DNA from 3 places in the Gardnerella swidsinskii genome. Region 3 is predicted to be linked to each of the others. Evidence: riboswitches for the same ligand, from Rfam matches in the RefSeq annotation. Region 3 holds a riboswitch; each other region holds the start of a gene.
What was found. Region 3 has a riboswitch for thiamine pyrophosphate ahead of thiM (hydroxyethylthiazole kinase). Riboswitches for the same ligand answer to the same signal wherever they lie in the genome.

Region 1 (2,265 bases), 430 kb from region 3:
AGCAAAAATTTGCGTATCTTGACCAGCACCTGAATGCATGACCCTGTATGCATAACCTTGCTTATTAGCTTGATCTTTCAAAAGATTAATAATATCGTCGCTAAGTGGTGTAGGATCGTCAGACATCCACTTATCAATCTGCGCTGTAATGCCATAAGACTTGGCAGTTTCGTGAATGTCCTCGTCGAGTTCCTGCAAGAATTTATCAAGAAAAGCTTTATCTGTATGACGGCAGTTCATTGAAAAAGTAACTTCTCCAGGAACAATATTTACTTGATTTGGAACTACGCTGATTCTACCGAAAGTAAGTACCAGTGGGTCGCCTGCTTGCTTAGCTTTGTCAAGATTCTTGGCGATTATATGAGACATGCAATCTACTGCATCGTGCCTGTAGGACATCATTGTTGTGCCAGCGTGATTTTGTACGCCTTTAAGATGAATATCCCAACGATGCTGACCAGCAATGCTAGTGATAATACCTAAATCTTCGTGATTGCTGTAAAGCGTTGGTCCCTGCTCAATGTGTAGCTCAATCCAGGCTTCAAGATTTGCGAACTTAGGTTGAGTTGTTTGATAATTGAACCCAGCTTCACGCATTGCTGTTTCGAAAGGAACACCTTCACTGTCGCAAATATTTTCTACGTCCTCTTTTTTGGCTAGTCCGAAGAAATTCTTTGAACCCCAGAATACGTATGGGAAACGTGAGCCTTCCTCTTCTGCTAAGCAGATAATGCGAAGACTTTTCTTTGGCTTTCCATATCTAGTAAGTAAATTCTTAATTGCTAAATAGGCTGCAACTATTCCAAGTTGACCGTCAAAACGACCTCCTCTTGAAACTGTGTCAATATGCGATCCACAAGCTATTATGCTTTCTGGCTTTTCGCATCCTTCAACAGTTGCAATTAGGTTTCCAACTTGGTCGAATTCCACAGTCATACCGAGTTTTTCAAATCGTTGACGAAGAGCAAAAAGAGCCTGTTTCCAAGATTTTGTGTAAAGAGGTCGAGTAACTCCTTGTTCTCCTGGTTTTTCTGTGAATCCTGCAAGCCAGCTTATGGCTGATTCTATAGTTTCAGCACTTATGCTGCTATTAATCATGTGCAGTATTCCTCCTCACTTGTGCAAGTTTTCCCAAAAGTGACATTCAGGCGGATATTTTTTGGTTTTGGTGTTTGGTTTTTAGTTTTTTAGTTGTTTTTTTAAAAAACTTTTTAATTGTTTAGTTGATACTCGTGTAACTGCTACTACTTTGTGGCAACGCAAGATATCACGAAAATCGTGATAGAAAGAAATCACTTACTGTAATTGCTCCCTACGCATGTCTTAACAAAACAGGTTCAAAGGGTGTTTCTCAACTGTTTCCAGTACCCCTGCAATTTTCACTTGTACTCGGATGAGTATAGCACGATATTAAATGAACTCAAAATGAACATTTGCATGTGTGTTTCTGTGAAGAAATGATTGGTTGCTTGCTTGGTTGACTGGTTGGCTGGTTGATATGAGATATTGCTTCCATTTGTGGTTGCATGTATGTTCGGCTGCCAAAAATTTTCATATGTAAGTTAGGAAACAAAAAATAGCCAGATAACAAAAAACGCAGTGCTTCTACACTGCGAACATATTGTGGGTGATATAGGAATCGAACCTATGACCCCTTCCGTGTGAAGGAAGTGCGCTAGCCGCTGCGCCAATCACCCAAAATTTTTTTAATTATGCGTGAAAGGCAATCCTTTCGAGTGGGCGATACAAGGTTCGAACTTGTGACCCCTTCCGTGTCAGGGAAGTGCGCTACCACTGCGCCAACCGCCCAGGTTGTTTATTAAGCTTGAAGCTTAATCGAGGTGGGTACGAGAGTCGAACTCATCTATACGGCTTTGCAGGCCGCTGCCTAACCGCTTGGCTAACCCACCGTAAGGTCGAATAACTCATCGGACCTAGAGCGGACAACGGGACTCGAACCCGCGGTCTCAACCTTGGCAAGGTTGCGCTTTACCAACTAAGCTATGTCCGCAATGCAACTTTACTGAACAATGTCAGCGCCGAAGCACGAGTAACTACTATACCCGAAATATTCTCAAATGCAAGCCCTCGCCTATTTGGCGTGTCGTTTGGTGGTGTTTGCGTGTGTTGGTTGGATGTTTGTTATGCGTATGGATTGGAGCATTTGCGAGCGCAAGTGTTACTTTCTCAGTTGGTTAGCTGAGTTTTTAACGATGTTTTGCTTATTTGCGTTACTTTCTCAGATACTTGACTGAGTTTTTAACA
Region 2 (2,265 bases), 310 kb from region 3:
GAACTGGAGTTGTTTTGCGAATATGAGCTTTATCGCGCTGAGTGCATCCGCGAGCTGCAACGTCAACTCGCTGTTGTTTAGCTAATTTCGCAGCATCCTTTGCTTCTTTCGCATTAATAAAAGTTGGCTTCTTTTCTTGAGTTTCTGAAGATTTTGATTCAGAATTTTCTGCAACTATCACTCGCTTAGCGTAGCCGTGCTTTTCTTCACCTCGCACAGCTTTCCAATGTTCAACAAATTCACGCATAGTTGATTCTGGTGTTTCTGAAGAATACAATGCTTCAGAAACGAACCATCCTGCAGCCTTGGTGTGAGCGATTGTATCGATATCGTCGAGTGCAGTTCTTCCGCCAACTAGAACTGGAAAATCACTTGCGGAACAAATCGTATTAATTTTCGCTTCGTCCAGCGTTGTGTGATTTGCTTCCAATTCGTAAGCGGCAGTAGTGCTTTCGCATCCTTCTTCAGGATTGCGCATTGCTGTTACGCAAATGTAATCAATGCATCCATCTGGAAGTTCGTTTATTACTTTAACTAAGCTTTCGGTTTCAACAGATAAGCCGATTACAGCATCTTCGCCAAGAAGAGCGCGAGCCTCTCTAGGCTCCATGTCGCTTTGTGCTAAATGCACTCCGTCAACTTTGATGCTTTGATTGCGAGCTTGCCAAACGACATCAACACGCTCGTCGATAACAAAAGTTACAGAATCGCATTTGTTATTGTCTTCGATGATTTGTGCAATATCGCGTGCAATAGTAGTGATTTCTTTAGCGTTTTCATTGTTGCAATGAAGACGAATAAAAGTCGCTCCAGCGCGCAAAGCATCATCGACAATATCGGTAAGCGGACGATTATTACAAGCTTGTGGGTCTGCAATAAAGCAGGCGCTTAGATTAAATTGATTACGCATTGATGCGTACGGATAATTCGATGTCATACTAAAATCGTTGCTCCCTACGTTGTATTAACTAACAGGTTCGAAGGGTTAGGCAAACTAATACCATCTCAGCCTTCTTTCGAAAGCACCCCTGCAAAATGTCGAATTACCAGCAAGTTTACACGATTATGTGCATTTAATTGGTGGTGGGTATGTTGCGAATTTCTTTAGCGTTCGTGATGATTGATTGCGCGTGAAATAAAATCTCCCAAGCTTTGCACAATCTGCACGAGAATAATACAAAGGATAACAGCAACTGTCATCACATCGTATTGATAACGCTGGTATCCGTATCGTATTGCAATGTCTCCGAGTCCGCCTGCGCCAACTGTTCCAGCCATTGCGGAGAATCCAAAAAGCGTAATAAATGTAAGCGCAGCTCCGCGAATTAGCGAAGGTAAAGCTTCCCACAGCAACACTTTGCAAACAATTTGCAATTTGCTTGCTCCAAAGCTTTGTGCTGCTTCAATTAAGCTTCCGTCAACTTCGGCTAAAGATTGTTCAACTACTCTAGCAACGAATGGTGCAGCCGTAATCACCAGAGGCACAATAGCCCCAGGAACTCCCAAAGAAGTGCCAACTATGAGACGAGTGAAAGGAATTATTGCAACTAATAAAATAATAAACGGCACAGAACGCACGATGTTAACAATCCAGCCTAGAACTGCGTTAATTGGCGCGTTGGGGCAAATGCCTTTTTTGTTTGATGTAATGAGAAGTACGCCAACTGGAAGTCCAATAAGGTATGCAAAAAGTGTTGCAACTGATGTCATTACGAGTGTGTCTTGCACGCCTTCAATAAGTAAGTTGCCGTAGTCGTTAAAAAATTGTGTAGCAGCTTCTAACATTGTTATTTCACCTCGTTGGTAAGCGCGTTTGTTTGTTCGTCTGTTTGTGCGTTTTCTGGCTTATTGTTAAGCTCGCTTGCAATCGTGCTTGTAATTTTAGCGCGATGATTTTCCTGTTTTTCATCTGCAATAAGAGTTCGCAAAATATCGCTTTGTGGATTTGCAAAAAGCGTATCAGTGTCACCTAATTCCACAATGCGTCCGCCATCAATCATTGCAACTCGGTCGCAAATATTTCGTGCTACAGCCAGCGAATGCGTAATAATAACAAGCGTTACGTTGAGTTCGCGGTTAATTCGGCTCAATAAATCAAGGATTTGCGCAGTAGTTGTGGAGTCAAGTGCGCTTGTTGCTTCGTCGCAAAGCATAATCGACGGATTATTCGCCAATGCTCGTGCAATTGCTACGCGCTGCTGCTGTCCGCCTGAAAGCTGGCTAGGGTAGCGGTTTGCAAAATCTTGTAAACCAACTAAGTCAAGT
Region 3 (2,265 bases):
AACGGCGTATCCTTTTGCCCAACGTGCAAGTTGAAACCAAGCTGAGCTGCGCAATCAACATGATCGTCTACGAACACAGGCACATCGCCGTGCTCAGAATCAATAAGCGCATGACGCAACTTCTTCGCCTTTGCTGAAATTTCAGCGTCATCAGAATACTTATCGCGCAATTGCACAACTGTAACTCCGCCTTCAACTGACTCTACTGCAACTTCTTCTTCCGGGCGATTTCCCATGCGCGGATCCGTTACCAAATACAGTGTCCAATCAACAGGCTCCACCGTAAACTCAATATTTGTCAAACTAAACATGTCGTTTACGCTAAGAGTTGAAAGCGCATCCATCCACAGTGTGCGGAAAGTGCCGGGAGCTGTGGTTTGACGAGCTGCCCAAGTTCCAGCCGCTGCTGCGTGCACGTGTGCTGCAACAGTTGCTGCGAGCGGACGTTCTGGGTTTGCGCCAACGTATGCTGCAACCAACGCTCCCAAAGCGCAACCGGTTCCAACTACTTTAGTCATAGTTTTATGTCCGCCGGTTACGCGAGCTAAGCAACCGTGAGCGTAAATCGCGTCTTTTTCGCCAGAAATTGCCACTACTGAGCCGTACTTTTTTGCTAATTCGCGCGCGGCTTGAAGAGCATCGTTCACGTTATCGTGAGAATCCACACCTTTGCCGTTGCTTTCTTTGCCTGCAAGTGCCATTATTTCGGAAGCGTTTGCGCGAATTACGATAGGGTGGTGCTTAATAATTTCGTGTATAAAGCGCGCGCGTGGAGCAAGTGCTGGAACGCCGATTCCAACCGGGTCAAGCACCCACGGAGTATCGGCTTTTTCGCATCCTTCAACAGCTGCGCGCATGTATTCGGAAGTTTCTGGCTGATGGAATGTGCCAACGTTTATGAGCACGCCTGTGGCAATTTGCGCAAGTGCATGCGCTTCTTCTGGGTCGGTTACCATAATCGGCGACGCTCCTGCAGCGAGTAGTGCGTTGGCTGTAATGTCTTGCACGATTACGTTCGTGATGCAATGGGTGAGTGGCTGCTGTGTGCGCACGCGTTCGATGCATTGACGCACGTCGTTAAGAAACATGCGGCGGCGTGCGCGTACAGAGAAGCATGTGTCGACTTGCGTTGTTGAGCTTGTGCAGTATTCGTTTGCTTCGTTGCAGTTAGTTGTTTTTTCAGTGTTGCATGTTGTCATAATGTTTCCCTTCGCTAGCACTATCTAGATCAGGTTTTACGGATGTAATCTCAGCGCCGCCCGCGATTTTGCGGCAAATGCGCACTCCGAACCATCCTTCGACTATATCTTTTGTTCGTGACTTACTTTCTTCTGCGTGAGTGTCTGATTTTGCTTGTTTTGGGACACTGGTGCAGTTTGTGTTCTGCGTTCGTGTCTCTGGTTGGTAGTTTCGTGGAGCATTTGCTGGAAAATTCCCGACGTTTCGCAGCACTTGCAGGAATCTACAAAAATCGCGCCGCATTTTTGCAACTTCTTCTACATATTTTCGCTTGCAACTGTGTAACCATAAGTATGGTAAACATAAATATAAGTAAACAATAAGTAGATTATAGAAGTTACGAAAGCGAGATAACATGGCAAACGATTCCATGCTAGAACAAAAGACTCCGCTCACAGCGCGCGAATACGCGACGCGCACAGCAATACGTGCGATTGCAATCATCGCATCTGTTTATGGTATGGCTGCTTCGTGGGAAGGCTTAATGACCTTCACTTATTTTACGAATCTTTCTAACCTGATGATTTGCGTAGCTCTTGCTGGATCGCTTTTGCTTGATACAGCTGCGTTTATGCGTGCTCGTAATTCTGTAGATTCAGCATCGCAGCAAGATTCCGCAGCATCTTGCGCATGGTTCGACTCAAAATCCAACGCTTGGTACATTTTCAAATTCATGATGACTATCTCAATTGCTGTCACATTCACTTTGTACCTGTGTTTCTTAGCACCTACCAATAAGCTTGGTTTCGTTGGCGCTTACATGAATAACGGATGCAGCAGCCTTTGCGTTCACGCAGTTGCGCCGCTTCTTGCAATCGCTGATTTTGTGCTTTTTGATTATCGTTTCCACTCTACTCGCGCACATTTGTATGTTTCTACTGTTCCGCCTCTTGCTTATGTTGCTTATGCTGCTATGCTTAGCGAGTTTGCTGGTGTTCGTTGGGGTGTTCATGCAATGCGCGCGCCTTATAATTTCCTCAATTATGGCGCTCCTGCTGGCTGGTTCGGCTTCGCACCGCAAACTTT

Region 1: another riboswitch for thiamine pyrophosphate. It lies ahead of K9E37_RS00535 (hydantoinase/carbamoylase family amidase); the one in region 3 lies ahead of thiM (hydroxyethylthiazole kinase).
Region 2: another riboswitch for thiamine pyrophosphate. It lies ahead of thiC (phosphomethylpyrimidine synthase ThiC); the one in region 3 lies ahead of thiM (hydroxyethylthiazole kinase).

Annotation. Positions count from the first base shown of each region.
Region 1 covers NZ_CP083176.1:124,593-126,857, reverse strand. Annotated here, with positions in the region: gene K9E37_RS00535 (hydantoinase/carbamoylase family amidase) at 1-1,098, opposite strand, end outside; TPP riboswitch at 1,293-1,382, opposite strand; tRNA gene K9E37_RS00530 (tRNA-Val) at 1,625-1,697, opposite strand; tRNA gene K9E37_RS00525 (tRNA-Val) at 1,738-1,809, opposite strand; tRNA gene K9E37_RS00520 (tRNA-Cys) at 1,840-1,910, opposite strand; tRNA gene K9E37_RS00515 (tRNA-Gly) at 1,939-2,011, opposite strand.
Region 2 covers NZ_CP083176.1:251,717-253,981, reverse strand. Annotated here, with positions in the region: gene thiC (phosphomethylpyrimidine synthase ThiC) at 1-937, opposite strand, end outside; TPP riboswitch at 935-1,040, opposite strand; gene K9E37_RS01075 (methionine ABC transporter permease) at 1,105-1,785, opposite strand; gene K9E37_RS01070 (methionine ABC transporter ATP-binding protein) at 1,788-2,265, opposite strand, start outside.
Region 3 covers NZ_CP083176.1:557,704-559,968, reverse strand. Annotated here, with positions in the region: gene thiM (hydroxyethylthiazole kinase) at 1-1,199, opposite strand, end outside; TPP riboswitch at 1,189-1,298, opposite strand; gene K9E37_RS02220 (hypothetical protein) at 1,595-2,265, shown strand, end outside.